Linked DNA regions of Duganella zoogloeoides. The protein of the gene in region 2 interacts with the protein of the main gene of each other region in a pairwise test. Links are inferred from orthologs where the notes say so. Each region holds a gene or a part of one and is shown on either strand. Other genes may lie near its edges.

Region 1 (8,229 bases), 3.0 Mb from region 2 along the record:
TTCGAACTCGATGGCGAAGTGGGCGGCACCACGCCGTTCAGCGACGCCTACACCATCGAGTGGTCGGGCTTCCGGCCGTTCAACGTGGAAAACATGAACAACGACGCACGCGCGGTCAAGCAGGATAAAAGCCTGCGCGAAGCCTTGTCGGCCAGCCTCGACAAGCACACCGGTTCGGCCGGACGGGGCAGCTTGTCCAACGAACTGAAAAACGTCGGCCCCAGCGTGCAGTACAAGCTGCGCGACAAGACCGGCCAGGCGCGCGAATACCAGAACTACATGCAGCCGATGACGCTCGACGGCGCGTCCGTGTTCCTGGCCGGCGTGCGCGCCAACCCGTCCGATCCGTTCAGCTACCTGCGCATCCCCGCCGACGACGAGCACTCGGTGCGCGACTGGATGCGCTTGCGCGCCGCCCTGGCCGACCCGGCCCTGCGCGCTGCTGCCGCCAAGCGGTACGGCGAGCGCGCCGCGCCGCAGACCGGCGATGTCGCTGCCGTGCGGTCGCAGATCGAAGCGTCGTCCGAAAAAAGCCTGGGCCTGTTTGCCGGTGATGGCAAGGTGGGCGGCTTCGTGTCGATTTCGCAATTCCTGGAAAAAGTGCCGGTCGAAGGCCAGGAAAAGACCGCCGAAGTGTTCATGAAAATCTTGAACGGCAGCCTGTGGGAGCTGTGGCAGGTGGCGCGTGCAAAAGACGGCCTGGCGCCGGTCACCGCCGATGAAGCCCACGGCCGCTACCTGCTGCTGGCCACCAATGCGCTGTCGGACGCGTTTTTCTACGGCGCCCCCGTGTATTTGCAGCTCGATGAGTTCGTGGAAGTGAAGGCGTCGGTGTTCCAGGTCACGCGCTCGCCGGGCAAGAACATCGTGTACTTCGGCTGCGCGCTGCTGGTGCTGGGCGTGTTTTCGATGTTTTATATCCGCGAGCGCCGCCTGTGGGTGTGGATCAAGGACGATGTTGAACATTCTGGCGGCGCCGAGGCATTAATGGCCATGAGCACGCAACGCAAGACGCTCGATTTCGAGCGGGAATTTGTAACATTGAAGGAAAAGTTGCCGCAATCGGCTTAATGTACGATCAGCGTACGCCGAGCGTATGACCAGCGCAGCATGGAGAAATAATGGAACTGACTGAAAAATCAACCCGGACCACCCCCACCGAGGCCACCGGCGGCACCTATGTGCAGGCGCCCGGCTACTTCAAGCGCCTGACCGTCGTGGACTGGCTGTTTGCCGCCGCGCTGCTGGCGGGCGCCGTGTTTGCCTTCAACCGCTACGGCCACTTCATGGACGTGTACGAGGAAGCGATCATGCTGCTGTGCGCGCCCGTGTTCGCGGCGCTGGGCTGGCACTGGAAACCGGTGCGCTGGGTGATGGCGCTGGTCGCGGTGCTGTCCTTGTGGGCGGTCTCGATGTACGCAGGCCAGCTCGACATGGGGACCCAAAAATTCTGGCTGCGGTACATGATCTCGAGCCAGTCGGCGATTTTATGGATGAGCGTGATGTTCTGCCTGTCCACGCTGTTCTACGGGATCGGCTTTGCCGGCAAGTCGGACGCGTGGAGCAGCCTCGGCACCAAGCTCAGCTGGGCTGCCGTGGTACTGGGCTGGACCGGCATGATGGTGCGCTGGTACGAGTCGTACCTGGTCGGTGCCGACGTGGGCCACATTCCCGTCTCCAACCTGTACGAAGTGTTCATCCTGTTCGCGCTGATCACCTCGATGTTCTACCTGTACTTCGAGGACCGTTACAAGACCCGGCAAATGGGGCCGTTCGTGCTGTTGATCATTACTGCCGCCATCGGCTTCCTGTTCTGGTACACCACCTCGCGCGATGCCGCCGAAATTCAGCCGCTGCTGCCGGCCCTGCAAAGCTGGTGGATGAAGATCCACGTGCCGGCCAACTTCATTGGCTACGGTAACTTCGCGCTGGCGGCGATGGTGGCGGTGGCCTACCTGCTCAAATCGTCGAACCGGCTGGTGGACCGCCTGCCGTCGCTCGAGGTCCTGGACGACGTCATGTACAAGGCCATCTCGGCCGGTTTCGCCTTCTTCACCATCGCGACCATCCTCGGCGCGCTGTGGGCGGCGGAAGCGTGGGGCGGCTACTGGTCGTGGGATCCGAAAGAGACCTGGGCGCTGATCGTCTGGCTCAACTACGCTGCCTGGTTGCACATGCGCCTGATGACGGGCTTGCGCGGCCGTCCGGCGGCCTGGTGGGCGCTGGTGGGCCTGTTGGTGACCACGTTCGCCTTCCTCGGCGTGAACATGTTCCTGTCGGGCCTGCACTCGTATGGCAAGCTATAAAACATTTTTCAAGGTTAACTGAGCCGTAATATCTGTTTTCCGGGATTGGTGTAAGGTTGCGACATTGCCTTGTACCTTTTCTGGAGTCAACATGCTGATCAAGCGTAGCCCCAACGGTATCGAACTGCCGTTTTCGTCGGAAATCACACCGCGCGCGCTGTACGAGTCGCGTCGCACCTTCATCAAGCAGGTCGCTGCCGGCGCCATCGGCAGCGCCGCGCTGCTGGAAATGGCCAACCGCGAAGCGTTTGCCCAAGGCGCCGGCCTGGCCAAGCTGCCGGCCAGGCTCAATCCCGCCTATTCGGCGCTCGACAAGCAGACGCCGTACAAGGACGCCACCACCTACAACAATTTCTACGAGTTCGGCACCGACAAGAGCGATCCGGCGGCCAACGCCGGCACCCTGAAAACCCGGCCGTGGACGGTGCAGATCGAGGGCGAAGTCAAGAAACCGATGACGCTCGACATCGATGCACTGCTCAAGCTCGCGCCAATGGAAGAGCGCATTTACCGGCTGCGCTGCGTCGAAGGCTGGTCGATGGTGATTCCGTGGGTGGGCTACTCGTTCTCCGAAATCATCAAGAAGGTCGAGCCGACCGGCAACGCCAAGTACGTGGAATTCATCACCCTCAACGACCGCAAGCAGATGCCGGGCGTGAACAGCCGCGTGCTCGAGTGGCCGTACACGGAAGGGCTGCGCATCGACGAAGCCAATCACCCGCTGGCGCTGCTCACCTTTGGCATGTATGGCGAAGTGCTGCCGAACCAGAACGGCGCGCCGGTGCGCATGGTCTTGCCGTGGAAGTATGGTTTTAAGTCCGCCAAGTCGATCGTCAAGATCCGTTTTGTAAAGGACCTGCCGCGCACATCGTGGAATATCTCGGCGCCGCGCGAGTACGGCTTCTACTCGAATGTGAATCCCGAGGTCGATCACCCGCGCTGGTCGCAGGCGTCCGAGCGCCGCATCGGCGAAGACGGCTTCCTGGCCCGCAAGCGCAAGACGCTGATGTTCAACGGTTACAGCGACGTCGCGCCGCTGTACGCCGGCATGGACCTGAAAAAATTCTATTGAGGCGCTACGCAGCATGGCTTTCAATCCCACCGCGCGCCACACCAGCCTGATCAAGGCGATCGTGTTCCTGGCCGCCCTGATCCCGCTGGCGCGCATGGTCTATCTGACGGTGACCGGGCAACTGGTGGAACCGCTCGAATTCATCACGCGCTCCACCGGCGACTGGACCCTGTATTTCCTGTGCATCACGCTGGCGATCACGCCCTTGCGACGTTTAACCAAATGGAACTGGCTGGTCAAGCTGCGCCGCATGCTGGGGCTGTTCATGTTCTTTTACGGCGTGCTGCACTTCATGACGTTTTTATGGTTCGATCATTTCTTCGATCTGGCTGAAATGTGGAAAGACGTGCTGCGGCGGCCGTTCATCACGGTTGGTTTCATCGCCTTCGTGCTGCTGATCCCGCTGGCGGCCACCAGCACCAACGCCATGATCCGCCGCCTGGGCGGCAAGCGCTGGCAGTGGCTGCACCGGCTGATCTACGTGATCGCGCCGCTGGCGATCCTGCACTTCTGGTGGATGAAAGCAGGCAAGCACAACTTCACCGAGCCGATCATCTACGGTTCGATCCTGGCAGTGCTGCTGGGCTTGAGAGTGTTCTGGGCACTGCGCAAGCAGGCCAAAGCCTGAAACAAGTTCGGGGTCAGTGCCGACATTCGGACACAAGCTCAGCTGCTAAAGCTTGAGTTCGTGTCCGAATGTCGGCACTGACCCCGAAGTGTTAGCTGATCAGCGATTCCAGGGCGTAGAGTTCCGCCGGGGTTTCGCGGCGACGGACGATGTGGGCCGTAGTGCCGTCAACGATGATTTCGGCGGCGCGGCCACGGGTATTGTAGTTGGAGGCCATGGTCATGCCGTAGGCGCCTGCCGAGTGCATCACCAGCAGGTCGCCGGCTGCCACCGCCAGCGCGCGGTCGCGGGCCAGCCAGTCGCCCGATTCGCAGATCGGGCCGACGATGTCGTAGGTCTTGCTCTCGGCCTGGCCTTGCACCACCGGCTGCATGTCCATCCAGGCCTGGTACAGGGCCGGGCGGGCCATGTCGTTCATGGCGGCATCGACGATGCAGAAGTTCTTTTCTTCGCCGTGCTTGATGAATTCCACGCGGGTCAGCAGCACGCCGGTGTCGCCCACGATCGAGCGGCCCGGCTCAAAAATCACTTTGATTGGTTGGCCGTCGTAACGCTCGGCGCGCCAGGCGTCGATGCGGGCGAACACGCGGCCCAGGTAGTCGCCCACCGGCACCGGTGCGGCTTCGCCTGCTTCGCGGTAGTCGATGCCGATGCCGCCGCCCATGTCGAGGTGGTGCAAGGTGATGCCTTCGTCGCCGAGGCGGTCGATCAGTTCAATCAGGCGGTCCAATGCTTCGAGCAGCGGCTGGTCGTCCAGCAGTTGCGAGCCGATGTGGCAGTCGATGCCGGCCACGTCGATATGCGGCAGCGCGGCAGCGGCGCGGTAGGTGTCCAGTGCATCGTCAAAGGCCACGCCGAATTTGCTCGCTTTCAGGCCGGTGGCGATGTACGGGTGGGTTTTCGGATCGACGTTGGGGTTGACGCGCAGCGAGATGCGCGCGGTCTTGCCCATGGACCCGGCCACGTCGTTCAAGCGGTGCAGCTCGGGGATCGATTCGACGTTGAAGCACAGGATGTCGTGCGACAGCGCCAGGCGCATTTCATCGACGCTCTTGCCTACGCCCGAGAAAATCACCTTGCCCGGGTCGCCGCCTGCGGCCAGCACGCGCTGCAGCTCGCCGCCGGAGACGATGTCGAAGCCGGCGCCCTGGCGGGCCAGCAGGTCGAGGATGGCCAGGTTGGAGTTGGCCTTCATGGCGTAGCACACCAGTGCGTCGCGGCCCTGGCAGGCGTCGGCGTACGCGGCGAAATTGCCCAGCAGCGCGGCCTTGGAATAGACATAGGTCGGGGTGCCATGCTCGGCGGCGATGGCGGCCAGCGACACGCCTTCGGCGTGCAGCACGCCGTCTTGATACGAAAATTGCGACATAGAATTATTTAGTGGACGGTACGGTGGTGGGGGACTGCATGGACGGCGGAGCCAGTGGCTCGGCCGGCGTCGGCACGATGGGCGCCGGCGGCTCGGCGGCCGGGGATACCGGGACCGTGCTGCTTTTGGCAGGTTTTGTTACTGGCGGCTTGGGCAGGTAGAGCGGGCCGGGTTGGCCGCAACCGCCGAGCATGACCGTCAGCGCCAGGGTGGCGGCGCCGATAATCGGAGAGACAGCATAACGAATAGGGGATGTCGGGGCAGACTTCACGATAGAATCACGGATTGACTATAGATACTGGAGTTTAGCATGGGCGATTCAGAATTCCTGGCGCAGGCCGAGGCCACCCTCGACGCCATCGAGGCGGCGTTGGACAAATTGAACGACGAAGACATGATCGACGTCGAATGCAGCCGCAGCGGCAATGTGCTCGAAATCGAATTCCTCCACAACGGTTCCAAGATCATCGTCAACAGCCAGGCGGCGATGAAGGAACTGTGGGTGGCGTCGCGCTCGGGCGGCTACCACTATCGCCAAGTCGAAGGCCAGTGGATCAACACCCGCGACGGCTCGGAAATGCTGGCCTCGCTGTCGGAGATGGTCAGCGCGCAGGGTGGGGCGCCCGTGGTGATCACGGCCGGTTAAAAAACTGGGTGCAGATACAACAACGGCGGCCCGAGGGCCGCCGTTTTTTATGCCAGCCCGGCTGGCGAGCTTCCCCTAGAACAACTCGTTCTTGACTGCGTCCTTGGCCTTTTCTTCGGCCGGGGTGCCCTGGTTGGCGCCGTCGATATTGTGCACGCCGGTGCCCGGTGGGTTCTCGGCATAGTAGTACTCGTCGCCGACCAGCATCACGCCTTCCGGTACCGCGCGTTCCTCGATCGGGATGTTCTTGAGCGCCTTTTGCATGTAGTTGATCCAGATCGGCAGCGCCAGGCCGCCGCCGGTTTCGCGGTTGCCCAGGTTGCGCGGCTGGTCGTAGCCGATCCAGGCCACGCCGACCAGCTTCGGTTGATAGCCAGCGAACCAGGCGTCGATCGAATCGTTGGTGGTGCCGGTCTTGCCGGAAATGTCCGGACGCTTGAGCGCCAGCGCCTTGGCAGCCGTGCCGAAGCGCACCACGTCCTTGAGCATGCTGTCCATCAGGAAGGCGTTGCGCTCGTCGATCACGCGGTTCTTTTCGTCGCCGGCCTTGTCGGGCGTCGCTTGCGACAGGATCTTGCCGTCGGCGTCGGTGACCTTGGCGATCAGGTACGGGCTCACCTTGTAGCCGCCATTGGCGAATACGGCGTAGGCGCCGGCCATTTGCAGCGGCGTGACGTTGCCCGCGCCCAGCGCCAGGGTCAGGTACGGCGGGTTCTTGTCGGCGTCGAAACCGAAGCGCGTGGTGTATTCCTGGCCATACTTGGCGCCGATCTTGTGCAGGATGCGGATCGAAATCATGTTTTTCGATTTCGTCAGGCCGCGGCGCATGGTCATCGGACCGTCGTACTTGCCGTCGTAGTTCTTCGGTTCCCACGCCTGGCCGCCGGTCTGACCGGCATCGAACGAGATCGGCGCATCGTTGATGATGGTGGCTGGCGACAGGCCGCGCTCGAGCGAGGCCGAGTAGATGAACGGCTTGAACGACGAGCCGGGCTGGCGCCACGCCTGCGTCACGTGGTTGAACTTGTTGCGGTTGTAGTCGAAGCCGCCCACCATGGCCTTGATGGCGCCATCCTCGGTGCTTGCCGCCACAAAGGCCGATTCGATCTGCGGCATTTGCGTCAGTTCCCAGTCCTTCTCTTCGCGCATCACGCGCACCACGGCGCCCCGGCGGATGCGCTTGTTGGGCGCAGCCTTGTCCGACAGCCAGGCGCGGCCCATGGCCAGGCCGGCGCCGCTGATGCGGATTTCCTCGCCGGAGGCGGTGACCGCCACGATCAGCTGCGGCGTGGCCTGCAGCACGATGGCGGCGATGATGTCGTCGCTGTCCGGGTGGTCGGCCAGCTCGGTCTCGATGGCGTCGTCGGCATCTTCCTTCTTCGACGGAATGTCGATGTACGCTTCCGGGCCGCGGTACGGGTGGCGGCGCTCGTAGTCCATGACACCCTTGCGCAGCGCCAGGTAGGCGGCGTCCTGGTCGGCCTTGGTGATGGTGGTGAAGACGTTCAGGCCACGCGTATACGTGTCTTCCTTGAATTGTTCATAGACCAGCTGGCGTGCCATTTCGGCCACGTATTCGGCGTGCACGCCGAACTCGCTGCTGTCGGTCTTGACCTTGAGCTGCTCGGCGCGCGCTTCCTCGTACTGCAGGTCGCTGATATAGCCGAGCGCGTGCATGCGTGTGAGGATGTACTGTTGGCGCGTGCGCGCGCGCTTGGGATTGACGACCGGATTGTAGGCCGATGGCGCTTTCGGCAAGCCAGCCAGCATGGCCGCTTCGGCCACGGTGATGTCGCGGATATTCTTGCCAAAGTAAATTTGCGCGGCCGACGAGAAACCATAGGCGCGCTGGCCCAGGTAAATCTGGTTCATATAGACCTCGAGAATCTGGTCCTTGCTGAGGTTTTTCTCGATCTTCCAGGCCAGCAGCATTTCATAGACCTTGCGCTTGATGGTCTGTTCGCTAGAAAGGAAAAAGTTGCGCGCGACTTGTTGGGTGATGGTCGATGCGCCCTGCTTGGCGCCGCCGGTGGCGTTATGCACGGCCGCGCGCAGGATGCCGGTGTAATCGACGCCGCCGTGTTCGTAAAAGCGGTCATCCTCGATGGCCAGCACGGCCTTCTTCATCACATCGGGAATGTCCTTGATACGCACCAGGTTGCGGCGTTCCTCGCCGAACTCACCGATCAGGACGTTATCGGCCGAGAA
Region 2 (8,297 bases):
GCCCGATCCCGCTGGCCGAATTCTCGATGGAGAGCATCCGCCGCAAGATCGAAGCCAACCCGTTCGCGCGCGAAGCCGTCAACAAGAAGCCGCGCATCCTGACCATCACGCAATCGACCTACGACGGGGTGGTGTACAACGTCGAAACGCTGCGCGAACTGCTCGACGGCCAGATCGACACCCTGCACTTCGACGAAGCCTGGCTGCCGCACGCCACCTTCCACGATTTTTACAAGGACATGCACGCGATCGGCAAGGACCGTCCGCGCGCCAAGGAGTCGATGATCTTCTCGACCCAATCGACCCACAAGCTGCTCGCGGGCCTGTCGCAGGCTTCGCAAGTACTGGTGCGTGAATCGGAGTCGGTCAAGCTCGACCGCGACGCCTTCAACGAGGCGTACCTGATGCACACGTCCACGTCGCCGCAGTACTCGATCATCGCTTCGTGCGACGTCGCGGCTGCCATGATGGAAGCGCCGGGCGGCACCGCGCTGGTGGAAGAATCGATCCTGGAAGCGCTGGACTTCCGCCGCGCCATGAAGAAGATCGACGCCGAGTGGGGCAAAGACTGGTGGTTCAAGGTATGGGGCCCGCAGGAGTTTGCCGAAGAAGGCATCGGCTCGCGCGAAGACTGGGTGATCAAGGCGGAAGACGACTGGCACGGCTTCGGCGACCTGGCGCCCAACTTCAATATGCTCGACCCGATCAAGGCCACCATCGTCAACCCGGGCCTGTCGCTCGACGGCCAGTTCGCCGACAGCGGCATTCCGGCGTCGATCGTCACCAAGTACCTGGCCGAACACGGCGTGATCATCGAGAAGTGCGGCCTGTATTCGTTCTTCATCATGTTCACCATCGGCATTACCAAAGGCCGCTGGAACACGCTGCTGACGGCGCTGCAGCAGTTCAAGGACGACTACGACAAGAACCAGCCTATGTGGCGCATCCTGCCAGAGTTCGCGGCGGCCAACCCGACCTACGAGTCGATGGGCCTGCGCGACCTGTGCCAGCAGATCCACGACTTCTACAAGGCCTACGACGTGGCGCGCCTCACCACCGAGATGTACTTGTCGGACATGATCCCGGCCATGAAACCGTCGGACGCATTTGCCAAGATGGCCCACCGCGAAATCGAGCGCGTGGCGATCGAAGACCTGGAAGGCCGCATCACGTCGATCCTGCTGACGCCTTACCCACCGGGCATTCCGCTCCTGATCCCGGGCGAGCGTTTCAACAAGACCATCGTCGATTACCTGCGCTTCGCGCGCGATTTCAACGAGCGCTTCCCCGGCTTCGAAACCGATGTGCACGGCCTGGTAAAACGCGAAGTGGACGGCAAGCGTGGTTACTTCGTCGATTGCGTGAAACAGTGATGTAGCGGGCAGTGTTTACTGCCTCACACTGCACAAGAGAGAGCGGCTTCGGCCGCTCTTTTTTTATGCTAAATTGGCTCTACGGACATGTTGTCCGAACGCTCCTGTCGTTCGCAGGCCAAGAGAGATAAACGTATGCGCCTGATCATTGCACTGCTGCTGCCGTGGCTCACCTTTTTCACCATCGGTCGTCCGATGGCGGGCATCATTTGCCTGATCCTGCAAGTCACGGTGATCGGCTGGCTGCCCGCCGCGATCTGGGCCGTGTACGCGCTGAGCCAGTACAAGACCGACCAGAAAATCCGCAACGCCATGGGCGGACGGTAAACAATAAAGGCAGCCTCGGCTGCCTTTATTCCTGTGCAAACGCCTGCCTCCCGTCAGGCCGCGACCCCTACCGTCAGCGTCGCCACGTAGCCATCGGTGACATTGCCGGTGATGGTCACCGTTTGCAGCGTTGCGCCGTCGCTGAACACGTTGTCCGTCGCCAGGCTGATCTGCGCCATATTGCGCACGCTGGCGCTGTAGCCGGCGGTGGCGTACACGGCGTTGCTGGCCGCATCCGGGAATGCGAATTGCGACGTCTTGAGGCGGTTCGAGGCGCTGGTGGCCGCCGTCAGCGTGCGATACACCTCGAAGTGCACGTGCGGCACCCGACCCGAATAGCAGCCCGGATAAATCGAGGTAAAACTCACATTGCCGCTGCTGTCGCTCACCTGCACACCACGCAGGTAGTTCTGCGTTGTCACGCCGCTCGAATACAGCGAGTAGTTGCCGTCGCGGTCGCAATGCCACAGGTAGACGGCGAAGCCTTCCAGCGTGGCGCAACTGCCGCCTACATTGACGATTTGCAGCTTGATGGTCAGCGGCACGCCGGCCGCCGTGCCGGTGGCGCCATTGAAGCTGCTGCGGATATCGCTGCGCACCACGCCCGACTGCGTGAGCACATTGACCACGCCACTGGCATTGCTGTTGGTGCCGTCGGCCGGATACGGGCCGCCGGTTTCTTCCGGAATCACCGAGCACGAGCCGGTCGGCGTGGTGGTGGTCACGGGCGTGGTGGTGGTGCCGGTCGCCGGCGTGGTGGTGGTTGTGCCGGTCGAGGTGTCCGAGTCCGAACCACCGCCGCAACCGAGGATCGGCAGCGCCGACGCGCCGGCCAGCAGCCAGCGCAAGGTCTGGCGGCGGTCGCTGCTCAGGTTGAGCATGGCGGCCAGGTCGGCGGCCAGGCTGTGGTCATGCGGGTGGTGGTCATCATGGTGGTCCATGCTTGCTCCTCTACTCTGAAAATTCAAGAAATAAAACCGCCGGCGGCATGCGCGGCGATTGGCTGGCTGGATTTGTTGGGCTACACCGTCGTGTTAACCAGGTTGCCGCTGCTGCCACTGCTGCCCACCTTCGACTGCAAGGCTTGCAGGAAGCTGGCCAGCCTGGCGCTGGTGTCGTTGCCGCTGGTGCCGCTGGTGCCGCTGGTGCTGTCGCTGCCGGCGGTGCTGGTGTCCACCTTGTCGAGCAGGTTCTGGAATGCTGCCTCCAGGTCACTCAAGCCGTCGCTGCTGTCGGCACTCTCGCTGCCCCCCGACGTCAGCTTCGACAGCAGGCTTTGCAGGTCGGTTTCCAGCTTGCCCGGGCCGCCCTGCCCCTGGCCTTCGCTGTAAGCGGACGACGCCTCGCTGCTGCTGGCGTGCTGGGCGTGCAGCGCCCCCATCAGGCTTTGCAGGAAGCCGCCCAGGGCATCCGCCACTTCGTCGCTGCTGGCGCCCGCTTCGGTGTCGGCGGTACTGGTGTCGGTGCCGGCGGTGGACAGGTCGCTGATGCCGATCGATTCAAGGGCATCCGAAATGGCGCCGATCAGGCCGCCGCCGTCAGGCGGTGGCGGCCGGCGCGCGGCTTCCGCGCTGCTGGCGGCATTGCTGCTACCCACACGGCTCAGGAAGCTGGCGGCGCTGGTGGCAGAGGTGGAATTGATGGCACTGATCGACATGGGATGCTCCGCAAATAAAGTTAAAGCTCAGTACGACTCATTAATGACTTGCTGACAGCTCAGGCTGGCCTAGCCGCGTGGACGGCGGGATTGGCGGTCGTCGCGCTCTTTACGCTGTTCGGCCTGTTTCTGGCGCTGCTCCGGCGTGAGTACGGCCAGCAGCTTTTGACGGGTGCGCACGTGCTGCAGCGCGATATTGGCGCCGGCCGTGGCGACCGCTTGTGCCAGCGACGCGGCCTTGGCATCGTCGTACTTGTCGGCAGTGGCGAGCGCCCGCAGCGCTTCGTCGGCCTTGGCGGCAGCCCTGGCTTGTTCGCGCAGGTAAGGCTTTTCCGCGTGCAGGATGGCAAATATCTTGTCTTCCTGGGCGTCGGTCAGTTCCACGTCGCGGAACAGCGGTGGGTGTCCATCGGGGCCGGGACCGAAGCCGGGTCCTGGACCGAAGCCGGGTGGCAGGCCGCCCGGACCGCCAGCACCATGGGGATCATTGCCGGGACCACGATCCAGACCAGCAGGACCGGGGCCACTGCGGCCTCCAGGACCGCCATGCTCGCCGCCGTCCATGGCAGGCGGGTGCTCGCCATTGATTTCTTCGGTGCGGGCGGCGCCAGCGGCGGACAGCAGCGGCAGCGCCACGGCGGCAGCCAGCAGGATATGGTTCAAGCGTTGTTTGGTGTTTTTCATGCGTCATCCTCGGGTTGCTCAGGGAACCATCATTGTCTAGTTGCCCGGTGTTAAGTGACGTAAGAGCAACGTAAAAACGCGTAAAGAGGCCGTTTTGACAGTTAATTTCTGAAAGGCAACGCGTTGTAAAACGGGGTAAAACGCCCCTTTCCGTATACAAGGGCTGTTATGATGGGCGATCCCCATAGAAAGAATCGCTGCACATGAAGAGCAAAGTACTGCTGATAGACGACGACATCGAACTGGTCGGCATGTTCAAGGAATACCTGGAACAGGAAGGTTTCGACGTCAAGGCCGTGCACGATGGCGAGGCCGGCACCATCGAAGCGAGTACGGGCGCCTATGCGATCGCCATCCTCGACGTCATGATGCCGCGCATGAATGGCCTGGAAACCCTGCGCCGCATCCGCACCAACAGCCAGTTGCCGATCCTGATGCTGACCGGCCGCGGCGACGACACCGACCGCATCGTGGGCCTGGAACTGGGCGCCGACGATTACGTCGCCAAACCGTGCACCCCGCGCGAACTGACCGCGCGCATCCGCGCCATCCTGCGCCGCGCCCACAGCGTGCCGGCCGATAGCGGCAACGCCTCGGCCATCGTGGTCGGCCAGCTGACCATGTGGCCGGAACAGCGGCGCGCCACCTGGGCCGGCGGCAAGCTGGAGCTGACCAGCACCGAATTCAACCTGCTCGAAGTGCTGGCCCGCAACGCCGGCCGCCCGGTCAGCAAGAACACCCTGTCGGAACAGGGCCTGGGCCGTCCGCTGGCGCGCTTCGACCGCAACATCGACGTTCACCTGTCGAGCCTGCGCCACAAGCTCGGCACCATCGCCGACGGCCGCTCCTGCCTGCAAACCGTGTATCGCCTGGGCTATCAGCTGATCAAGGAGTAAGCCCGTGGGCCGTTTGTTCTGGAAGTTCTTCGTGTGCATCCTGCTGGCGCAACTGGCGGCCACCGTGGGCATCGGCGGCGCGGTGTGGCTCAAGAACCGCAACCAGCAGGCCGAGCAAACCGACATCGACACCAGCCCGCCGGCGGAAATGGCGATCAATTCCGCTGCCGCCACGCTCGAATTTGGCGGCGCCAATGCGCTCAAGCGCATGCTGGAAAACATGGACCGCCGCCGCGTGTACGCCGTCAACGATGCCGGCCGCGAGCTGCTGGGCCGCATCGTCAGCGACGCCATGCTGCGCGAATCGCGCGCCCTGCTGCGCGACGAGGAGCGCCGCCGCGTGGTGCGCCATGTCTACGATCCGCAAGGCAACCGCTACCTGCTGTTCCTGCCGTCGTCCGAACGGATGCGCGGCTACGACAAGGAGCGCTCACTGCTTGGCATCAACGACCGCGACGTGCGCATGTTCATGAGCCGCGAGGGCATGCCCGGTGGCCAGCCGCCACCGCGTTGGGAGCAGCCGGGCCAACCGAACCGGGCGGGTCAAGGTGGACAAGGAGGCCAGATGAATCCGGGCGCAACGCCAGGCGCCGATCTGCGCGGGCCGCCAGGCGGCGACATGCGCGGACCGATGGGCCCGCGCTTCCAGCCGCTCACGCCGTGGGTGCCGCTGATGGCGGCCGTGCTGGCCAGCCTGCTGTTCTCGTTCCTGCTGGCCTGGTATTTTTCACGTCCGATCCAGGCGCTGCGCCAGGCGTTCGACGCTGCCGCCGGCGGCGATCTGTCGCCGCGCTTTGTCAATGCCACCGGCAAGCGCGGTACCGAGCTCAACGACCTGGGCCGCGACTTCGACCGCATGACCGCGCGCTTGCGCAGCCTGATCGACGGCCAGACCCGCCTGCTGCACGACGTCTCGCACGAACTGCGCTCGCCACTGGCGCGCCTGCAGGCCGCAATCGGCCTGGCCCACCAGCAGCCTGACAAGATGGCAGCGTCGATGGAGCGGGTGGAGCGCGAAAGCGTACGCATGGACAAGCTGGTCGGTGAACTGCTCACCCTGGCCCGCCTGGAAGCGGGCGCCATCAAGGCCAGCCAGGAAGAAATCAGCATGGCCGACCTGATCGACCAGATTGCCGACGACGCCCGTTTCGAAGCGACCAGCCAGCAGCGCACCGTCACGCAGCAAGGCGAAGCCGACGTGATCGTGATCGGCCAGACCGACCTGCTGGGCCGCGCCATCGAAAACGTGGTGCGCAACGCCATCAAGCACAGCCCCGAGGGCGGCGAGGTGCAACTGCAAGTGCAGGCACTGCCCGGTGCGCAACGCCTGTCGATACGCGTGCTGGACCGTGGCCCCGGCGTGGCGCCGGCCGACCTGGACACCATCTTCCAGCCCTTCTTCCGCTCCAGCAACGCCAGCACCGAAGGCCACGGCCTCGGCCTGGCAATTGCCCAGCACGTGATCGAAGCGCATGGCGGCTTCATCCGTGCCAGCAACCGCGAGGGTGGCGGGCTGTGCGTGGAGATCATCTTGCCGGTCAAGCCGATTTGAGCCATGGATGAATCCTTCGCCCCGCGCCTACGCCACGGTGTGCTGGAATTTCCGGTCCACCACATGCGCGGCGGCACCTCCACCGGGCTGGTACTGTGGGAGCGCTGGTCACCGCAGGACCTGGCACTGCGCGAAGAACTGCTGCGCCACCTGATGGGCGTGCCGCTGGCCGGGAAAAACGACCGCAACAAGCAAATCACCGGCCTGGGACGCGGCAGCCCCACCAGCAACAAGGTGTTCTTCGCCGCGATCGAACCGGACCCGGAAGGCGATGTGCTGGTCAGCACGCTGGCCCAGCTGGCGCACAACCACGGCGCCATCGACTGGAGCGTTAATTGCGGCAATATGTCGGCTGCCCTGCAGTTGTGGGCGACCGATAGCGGCCTGGTGACTTCATCGGCGGACCTTCGGATACGCAACGCCAACACGGGCGTGAACACTGTCTCGCGCATGCAGGCGGCGCCTGACGGCAGCTTCGTCACCGCAGAGATACCGGGCGTCGATGGCGCCTACCCGGCCGTGGACCTGTTCATGCAATCGCCCGTGGGTGCCAAGACCGGTCGGCTGCTGCCCACCGGCAGCGTGGTCGATCTGATCGACGGCTATTCGGTGTCGTGCGTGGATGTGGCGGTGCCGATGGTGATCTGCGATGCGGCCGAGCTGGGCAAGACCGCGCACGAATCGATCGCCGAACTCGATGCCGACCCGGTCTTCAAGCAAACCTTGCAGCGCCTGTGGGTGGCAGCGGGCTTGCGCATGGGCTTGCGCCGGCGCGATGGCGCCCTGATGACCGAAGACGAGCTGGCGCGCAGCGAAACCATCCCCAAGATTTGCATCGTCGGCGCGCCGCAAGCAGGCGGCAATATCGCCACCCGCTACTTCACGCCGCAACTGGGGCACGCGTCGATGGCGGTGTCCGGCGGTTGTTGCCTGGCGGCGGCCGTGCTGGTGCCGGGCTCGGTGGCGCAGCGGGTGGCGCACGGCGTGCCGTCGCTTGGCAGCGCGTTTGCCGACGTGGAGGTCGGCATCGAAAATCCGGCCGGCATCCTCGATGCGACCGTGGTGGCGCGCATGGCGGCCGGGCTGCCCGAGATCCGTAGCGCCGCCTATCGGCGCAGCGCCCAGGTGCTGTTGCGCGGCCATGTGCCGTTGTACCGGGCGTCGGCGGCGCTGGTGGCCGCCGTCATGGAGCGTGTCGTTTAAGCCGTCGTATCGATGATGGAACCGAGCGTGTCGTAGCGCGACTTGGCGGCGCTGGTACTGGTGGCGGTTGCCGTGTCGGTGGTGGCGGTATCGGCGGCCGTGGCCGATGCAGCCGATGCGGCCTGCTGTTGTTGAGCCTTCTGCGCGGCCTGCGCCTGCAACTGGGCGATCTGCTGCTGGAGCGCGTCCACCTGCGTTTGCAGCAGCTTGGCCTTGGCCTGGCCCGTCTCCGAGGTATCCTTGTTCGCCTCGGTTAAATCCTTCTGCAGCGCCTGCATCTGCTTTTGCAGGTTGGCGATGGTGCTGCTTTCCGAGGATGCACTGCTTGTGCTCGAATTCGTGCTCACCGCTGCCGTGCTCGATCCTATTGCTGATACCATTTTTTACTCCTTGACGTTTCTGTTAAAGAGTTAACGGCAAAGCAAACGCGGGCCGAAGCCCGCGTCATGTAAAGCGATGTAAAGCAGCGTTAAGACCACCGGCCGCTGGCGTTTATTTTCGCAGCACCACGATCCCGGCCTGGTGCTTCGACAGCAGCACGGTAAACAAGCCGACCAAGGTGCGCATGCCGGGAATTCGCAGCAGCTTGCCGAGGCGGCTGTTGG
Region 3 (5,908 bases), 3.3 Mb from region 2 along the record:
TGCCGGTTAAGCCCATGAAGGTCTCGGCCTGGCCGCCCAGCGCGGTGCCCAGGCGCGTAATTTCGGCCAGGCCGCGCGTGATCAGCGCGGCGCGGGCATTCAGGCCCAGGCCCAGGCCGTCGGCCACGCCGGTGGCAATCGCCAGCACATTTTTGACTGCACCACCCACTTCCACGCCGACCAGGTCTGCGCTTGAATAGACGCGCACGTTGCCTCCATGGACGGCAGCCACCACGCTGTCGCGCAGCTGGCTCGAGGTAGACGCGATGGTCAGCGCGCACGGCAGGCCGCGCGCCACTTCCTGCGCGAACGATGGGCCGGACAGGGCGCCGCCAGCGACACCGTCGCCAAGCTCTTCGCGCACGATCTGGTGCGGCAGCAGGCCGGTGTCGTATTCGAACCCCTTGCACAGCCATACCACGTGGGCGATGTTGTGGGGTTTCAGTTGTTTCAATAACGGCCGCAAGCCGGCCACCGGGCAGGCCGCGATCAGCAGGCCGTCGGGGCCAGCCGGGTGGGCCAGCGCCGCCTCGAAATCGGCTGCCACGTGCAGGCGTTCGGGAAACGGGTGGCCGGGCAGGTAATCGGTGTTCTCGCGCGCTTCGCCCATGGCGTGCAGGGCGGCGGCATTGCGGCCCCACAGCAGCACGTCGTGGCGCTGGGCCAGTGCCATGGCGACAGCCGTGCCCCAGGCGCCAGCGCCCAGCACGGTAACCTTGCGGGTGCCGGCTACTGCGGTTTGTTGAGCGGGAATCATACGCCCCAGATATCGGCGTTCTTGACGTAGCCGGTCACGCCGTCTTTATGGCGGACCTTGAGCCAGCCGCCGGCGGCGGTGTCCAGCACTTCGAGCAGCACGCCCTTGTCGGCGATAAAGGCCGCAGTGGCGGCGTCGTCCGGGGTGCTGCGTACTTTGAGGTTGGCGGCGCGCACGATGACGTTGCGCTTGCCGGTGAGGCTGCGCGCTTCGGTCCAGGCCATGTCGCCGTTGATATCGCGGACCTTGATCCATTCGCCATAGGTGAGCACGACTTCGAGCGGGGCGCCGCGAGGCACCACGAACAGTTTGCCACCCTTGGTGGAAGGCGCGTCGTACAGCACCGCAGGCGCGGCGCCCACCGTTTTGAAGTCGTATGCCTGGCCGGCGGCAGCGGCCAGCGTCATGGCCAGGGCGGCGATCAAACGGGGAAATGTCATTGCAAACCTTGTCTGGTGAAACAGCCGCCGGCAGAGTCGCCGGCGGCGGATGCTACGAATTGCTTAGTGCGTGGTGGTGCCATCGGCAGCTGGTGCGGCAGCGGCGGCTTCAGCCACGGCTTGCAGGCGCTGCTGGTAGAACACTTCGAAGTTGATCTCGGCCAGGTGCACTGGCGGGAAGCCGGCACGGGTGATCACGTCGGCGATGTTGGCGCGCAGGTATGGATACACGATGTTCGGGCAACCGATGCCCAGCAGCGGGTCCAGCTGGTCGGCTGGAATGTTACGGGCTTCGAAGATACCGGCTTGCTTGCCTTCGACCAGGAAAGCGACCTTGTCGTTGACCTTGGCGGTCACGGTGATGGTCACGGTCGATTCGAAGATGCCTTCGGCCAGTGGCTCGGCGCCGACGTCCAGGGCGACTTCGATGCTTGGCGCTTCCTGCTCCAGGAAGATAGCTGGCGAGTTCGGTTGTTCCAGCGACATGTCTTTCAGGTAGACGCGTTGGATTTGGAATACTGGTTGCAGATTTTCTTCAGACATGGAGCGCTTTCGTTATGGTGAACAAGAACGGCCGTAGCCGTTCAATATAAGTTGTGCTTGGTATGGGCAATGCTACAGCTCAAATCAACGCGAAGGCAATTGTATCAAAACCATCATCGCAACCAAGACTTTCTGGCCCGGCGTTGTATTTGGTCTCGCAGTTGACTGAAAAGTTCAATCAGCCGTTGAGCAGGGGCGTCAGTTTGCCGGCCTGGTCCAGTGCATACAGGTCGTCGAAGCCGCCGACGTGGGTGTCGCCGATGTAAATCTGCGGCACGGTGCGGCGGCCGGTTTTTTCCATCATCAGCATGCGTTGCTGCGGATCGAGGTCCACGCGGACTTTTTTCAGGTCGGTCACGCCCTTCGCTTCCAGCAACCGTTCGGCGCGGATGCAATAGGGGCATACGGCGGTGGTGTACATCGTCACTTCGGCAGTCATCATGCTTCCTTCCAGTTATTTGGCTTGCGGTTTCGCCGGCGTTTTCGCCAGCGATGGCTTGGCCTGTGCGGGCTTTGCCAGCGGCAGGTTGGCTTTTTTCCACGCGGCAATACCGCCATCGAGGGTCACCACGGCGGTGAAACCGGCCTTGGTGAGCTTGCTGGCGGCGGTGGACGCGCGCATGCCGCCAGTCTGGCACACAACGACCATGGTACGGCTTTTGAACTTGTCCAGTTCGCCGATGCGCTGGTCGAATTCGGCAAACGGGATGTTCTTCGCGTCCGGCAGGTGGCCGAGCGCGAAGTCTTTCGCCTCGCGTACATCTACAATGGTGGCCTTGCTGCGATTAATCAAGAGCGTCACGTCGGCCGGGTTGGCGCGCTTGCCGCGCTGGGTCAGCATCGGGAACAGCAGGGCGCCGCCGGAAACGAGCACCACGGCGATCAGGAAAATATTGTCAATGAAGAATTTCACAGGGTTCCAATGGTTTAAATGAATCCGCGCATTATAAAATAGAAGCAGCGATCGTTCTTACTCACCTTTCTTTGAAGATTATTCACATGTACAAAATCGTATTCATGCGCCATGGCGAATCCACCTGGAACTTGTCGAACCGCTTTACCGGCTGGACCGACGTCGATCTGACCGAAAAAGGCATCAACGAAGCCAAGGCCGCCGGCAAAGTGCTCAAGGAGTCGGGCTTTACCTTCGACCTGGCGTACACCTCGGTACTGAAGCGCGCCGTGCGCACGCTGTGGCTGGCGCTGGACGAAATGGACATGATGTATGTGCCGATCAAGAACGACTGGCGCCTCAATGAGCGTCACTACGGCGCCCTGCAAGGCCTGGACAAGGGCGAAACCGCCGCCAAGTACGGCGACGAGCAAGTGCTGGTCTGGCGCCGCAGCTACGACACGCCGCCACCAGCGCTCGAAGTCTCCGACGACCGCGTCTCGTACAACGACCCGCGCTACGCCGGCCTGTCGAAAGAACAGATTCCGCTGACCGAATGCCTGAAAGACACCGTGGCCCGCGTGGTACCGGTGTGGGACGAGGACATCGCCCCGGCCATCCGCGCCGGCAAAAAAATCATCATCTCGGCCCACGGCAACAGCTTGCGCGCACTGATTAAGATGCTCGACGGCATCAGCGACAACGACATCGTCGGCCTCAACATCCCGAACGGCCAGCCGCTCGTGTATGAACTGGACGCCGACCTGAAACCGATCCGCCACTACTACCTCGGCGACGCCGACGCCATCGCGGCAGCGCAAGCGGCAGTGGCCAACCAGGGCAAGGCCAAGTAATTTGTCTTCTTCCAAGCTTAGTAATAACTGGCGCGGCGCCTGTGCCGCGCTGCTGGTCACCGCCTCGTTGGCAACTTCGATGGCGGTCCCGGTGGCGCACGCCGCGCCGGGCAAGCCGACCGAGCGCAGCAAGCAAAAGGCGCTGGCCGAGGCCGAACGCGCGAGCTTGCAGCAAAAACTCACCGCCCTCAAGAAAGACATCGGCAAGACCGAGAGCGCCAAGGAAGACGCGGCCGATACCCTGGCCGAATCGGAAGCGGCGATTTCGGACGCCAACCGCGCCCTGCGCGACTTGCAGCAAGAGCAGAACGATACCAACAGCAAGCTGACCGCGCTTGGCGCCGAGCGCGAGCGCCTGAGCGTGACCGTCAAGGACCAGCAACAGCAACTGGCGCAAATGCTGCGCCAGCACTACGTGGCCGGCAACGAGGACCGCATCAAGCTGCTGCTGTCCGGCGACAACCCGAACCGCATCAACCGCGACCTGCAAATGCTGTCGTACGTGTCGCAAGCACAGGCGAAATTGCTGGAAAGTTTGCGCACCAGCCTCAAGGCGGTCGAGGACAACCAGGCCGCCACCCAGAACGCCAAGGACGAACTGGGCGAGATCGCCCAGGAACAATTGCAGCAAAAGAGCAAGCTGGAGCAGGAAAAAGCACGCCGCGCGGCGCTGCTGGCCCAGCTCTCGAGCAAACTGGTGGCCCAGCGCAAGGAAGTCGGGAATGTCGAGCGCGACGAGCAGCGCCTCGGCGGCCTGGTCACGCGCCTGAACAAGCTGATCGAGGAGCAGGCGGCCGCTGCCGCTGCCGAAAAGCGCCGCCAGGAGCAACTGGCCGCCGCCCGCGCCGCCGCCAAGGCCAAGGCCGAAGCCGAGCAACGCGCGCTGGCCAAAGCCAGGGCGGCCGAAGCCGAGCGTCAGCGCCTGGCGCGCGCCGCTGCCGCCAGGGAGGCCGCGGCCAAGGCTGCCGCCACGGCCAACGCTGGCAAATCGGGCACCATCAAGCCGCAGCAACCAGCCACCCCGGTCACGCCGCCGCCCCCGGTCAAGCTCGATCCGATCGACGCCGACGAACCGAAAGTCGCTGCCACGCCGGTACCGCCGGAACCGAAGGAGCCGCCGGCCAGGGCCGCCGATATCGCACTGGCACCGGCGGCGCCGGCCGGCGCCTTTGCCAGCCTCAAGGGGCAGATGCGCGCGCCCGTGAATGGCCGCGTGGCGGCCAAATATGGCAGCAAGCGCGGCGACGGTCCGGCCTGGAAGGGCGTGTTCATCAAGGCGGCCGAAGGCGCCGAAATCCACACGGTGGCCGGTGGCCGGGTGGTGTTTGCCGAGTGGCTGCGCGGCTTCGGCAACCTGATCATTGTCGATCATGGCGGCCAGTACATGAGCATTTACGGCAACAACCAGTCGCTGCTCAAGCGTCCCGGCGACGTGGTCAAGGCCGGCGATGCGATTGCCAGCGTGGGCAACAGCGGTGGCAACGAAGAATCGGGGCTATACTTTGAGCTTCGCCTGCGCGGCGCGGCTTTCGATCCGTCGGGTTGGGTGAAGTTCTAAGGAAACCATGGCAAACAAGTTCAAGAGTATCAGTCTGATCGGTATCGGCATGGTGGCGGGCGTTGCCGCTTCCCTGCAATTTTCCGCCATTGCACAAAAAGTCACCGGCGCGCCATTGCCGCTGGCCGAATTGCGCCAGTTGTCCGATGTGTTCGGGCTGATCAAGACCGACTACGTGGAAAGCGTTGACGACAAGAAGCTCGTTACCGACGCCATCGCCGGCATGGTGTCCTCGCTCGATCCGCACTCGGTGTACCTTGATAAACGCGCGTTCCGCGAAATGCGCGACACCGTGTCCGGCAAGTTCGTCGGCATCGGCGTCGAGGTGAGCGCCGAAGACGGCTACATCAAGGTGGTGTCGCCGATCGAGGACACGCCTGCGTTCAAGGCCGGCATCAAGGCCGGCGACCTGATCACCCGCATCGACGGCACGCCGATCAAGGGCATGAACCTCGACGAGAGCGTGAAAAAGATGCGCGGCGAGCCCGGCTCCAAGGTTACTCTGACCCTGAGCCGCAAGGACGAGGACAAGCCGCTCACCATGACCATCACGCGCCAGGAAATCCGCGTGCAGAGCGTCAAGGGCAAGATCATCGAGCCGGGCTACGCCTGGCTGCGCATTTCGCAGTTCCAGGAACCCACGCTGGACGACATGGTCAAGAAGATCAATGAGCTGTACGCCAAGGAACCCAAGCTCAAGGGCCTGGTGCTGGACTTGCGCAACGACCCCGGTGGCGTGGTGCCGGGCGCCATCGGCGTCTCGGCCGCCTTCCTGCCGCGCGATGCGGCGGTGGTGTCCACCAACGGCCAGCTGGCCAGCGCCAAGGAAACCTTCTATGCCCGCCCCGAGTTTTATGCCCCGGG

Evidence for each region.
Region 1: the proteins of SR858_RS10800 (region 2) and lysA interact in binary tests that used the Escherichia coli proteins (3 or more experiments, as listed by UniProt). The link is inferred for Duganella zoogloeoides from one-to-one orthologs.
Region 3: the proteins of SR858_RS10800 (region 2) and secB interact in binary tests that used the Escherichia coli proteins (3 or more experiments, as listed by UniProt). The link is inferred for Duganella zoogloeoides from one-to-one orthologs.

The regions. Positions count from the first base shown.
Region 1 is NZ_CP140152.1:5,481,504-5,489,732, reverse strand. The notes cover bases 3,237-6,057. They hold lysA (diaminopimelate decarboxylase), read right to left. Parts: upstream 5,376-6,057; coding sequence 4,098-5,375; downstream 3,237-4,097. Other genes in these bases: cyaY (iron donor protein CyaY), read left to right, coding at 5,686-6,021; SR858_RS27800 (hypothetical protein), read right to left, coding at 5,380-5,568; SR858_RS24100 (protein-methionine-sulfoxide reductase heme-binding subunit MsrQ), read left to right, coding at 3,392-4,006; msrP (protein-methionine-sulfoxide reductase catalytic subunit MsrP), read left to right, coding at 3,237-3,378. In the rest of the region: SR858_RS24115 (cytochrome c biogenesis protein ResB), read left to right, coding at 1-1,071; c-type cytochrome biogenesis protein CcsB, read left to right, coding at 1,122-2,306; more of msrP, read left to right, coding at 2,398-3,236; SR858_RS24085 (penicillin-binding protein 1A), read right to left, coding at 6,097-8,229. UniProt on the Escherichia coli protein: Specifically catalyzes the decarboxylation of meso-diaminopimelate (meso-DAP) to L-lysine. Is not active against the DD- or LL-isomers of diaminopimelate.
Region 2 is NZ_CP140152.1:2,442,550-2,450,846, reverse strand. The notes cover bases 3,202-6,090. They hold SR858_RS10800 (response regulator transcription factor), read left to right. Parts: upstream 3,202-4,244; coding sequence 4,245-4,937; downstream 4,938-6,090. Other genes in these bases: SR858_RS10795 (sensor histidine kinase), read left to right, coding at 4,942-6,090; SR858_RS10805 (Spy/CpxP family protein refolding chaperone), read right to left, coding at 3,427-4,041; SR858_RS10810 (hypothetical protein), read right to left, coding at 3,202-3,357. Also shown: SR858_RS10825 (arginine/lysine/ornithine decarboxylase), read left to right, coding at 1-1,373; SR858_RS10820 (YqaE/Pmp3 family membrane protein), read left to right, coding at 1,509-1,700; SR858_RS10815 (intradiol ring-cleavage dioxygenase), read right to left, coding at 1,754-2,641; more of SR858_RS10810, read right to left, coding at 2,722-3,201; more of SR858_RS10795, read left to right, coding at 6,091-6,489; SR858_RS10790 (PrpF domain-containing protein), read left to right, coding at 6,493-7,692; SR858_RS10785 (FlxA-like family protein), read right to left, coding at 7,689-8,072; SR858_RS10780 (class I SAM-dependent methyltransferase), read right to left, coding at 8,185-8,297. UniProt on the Escherichia coli protein: Response regulator member of the two-component regulatory system CpxA/CpxR which responds to envelope stress response by activating expression of downstream genes including cpxP, degP, dsbA and ppiA.
Region 3 is NZ_CP140152.1:5,701,573-5,707,480, reverse strand. Bases 1-2,954 are described here. They hold secB (protein-export chaperone SecB), read right to left. Parts: upstream 1,741-2,954; coding sequence 1,261-1,740; downstream 1-1,260. Other genes in these bases: gpmA (2,3-diphosphoglycerate-dependent phosphoglycerate mutase), read left to right, coding at 2,740-2,954; SR858_RS25035 (rhodanese-like domain-containing protein), read right to left, coding at 2,195-2,653; grxC (glutaredoxin 3), read right to left, coding at 1,919-2,179; SR858_RS25050 (SH3 domain-containing protein), read right to left, coding at 754-1,197; SR858_RS25055 (NAD(P)H-dependent glycerol-3-phosphate dehydrogenase), read right to left, coding at 1-757. In the rest of the region: more of gpmA, read left to right, coding at 2,955-3,486; SR858_RS25025 (murein hydrolase activator EnvC family protein), read left to right, coding at 3,566-5,044; SR858_RS25020 (S41 family peptidase), read left to right, coding at 5,052-5,908. UniProt on the Escherichia coli protein: One of the proteins required for the normal export of some preproteins out of the cell cytoplasm. It is a molecular chaperone that binds to a subset of precursor proteins, maintaining them in a translocation-competent state.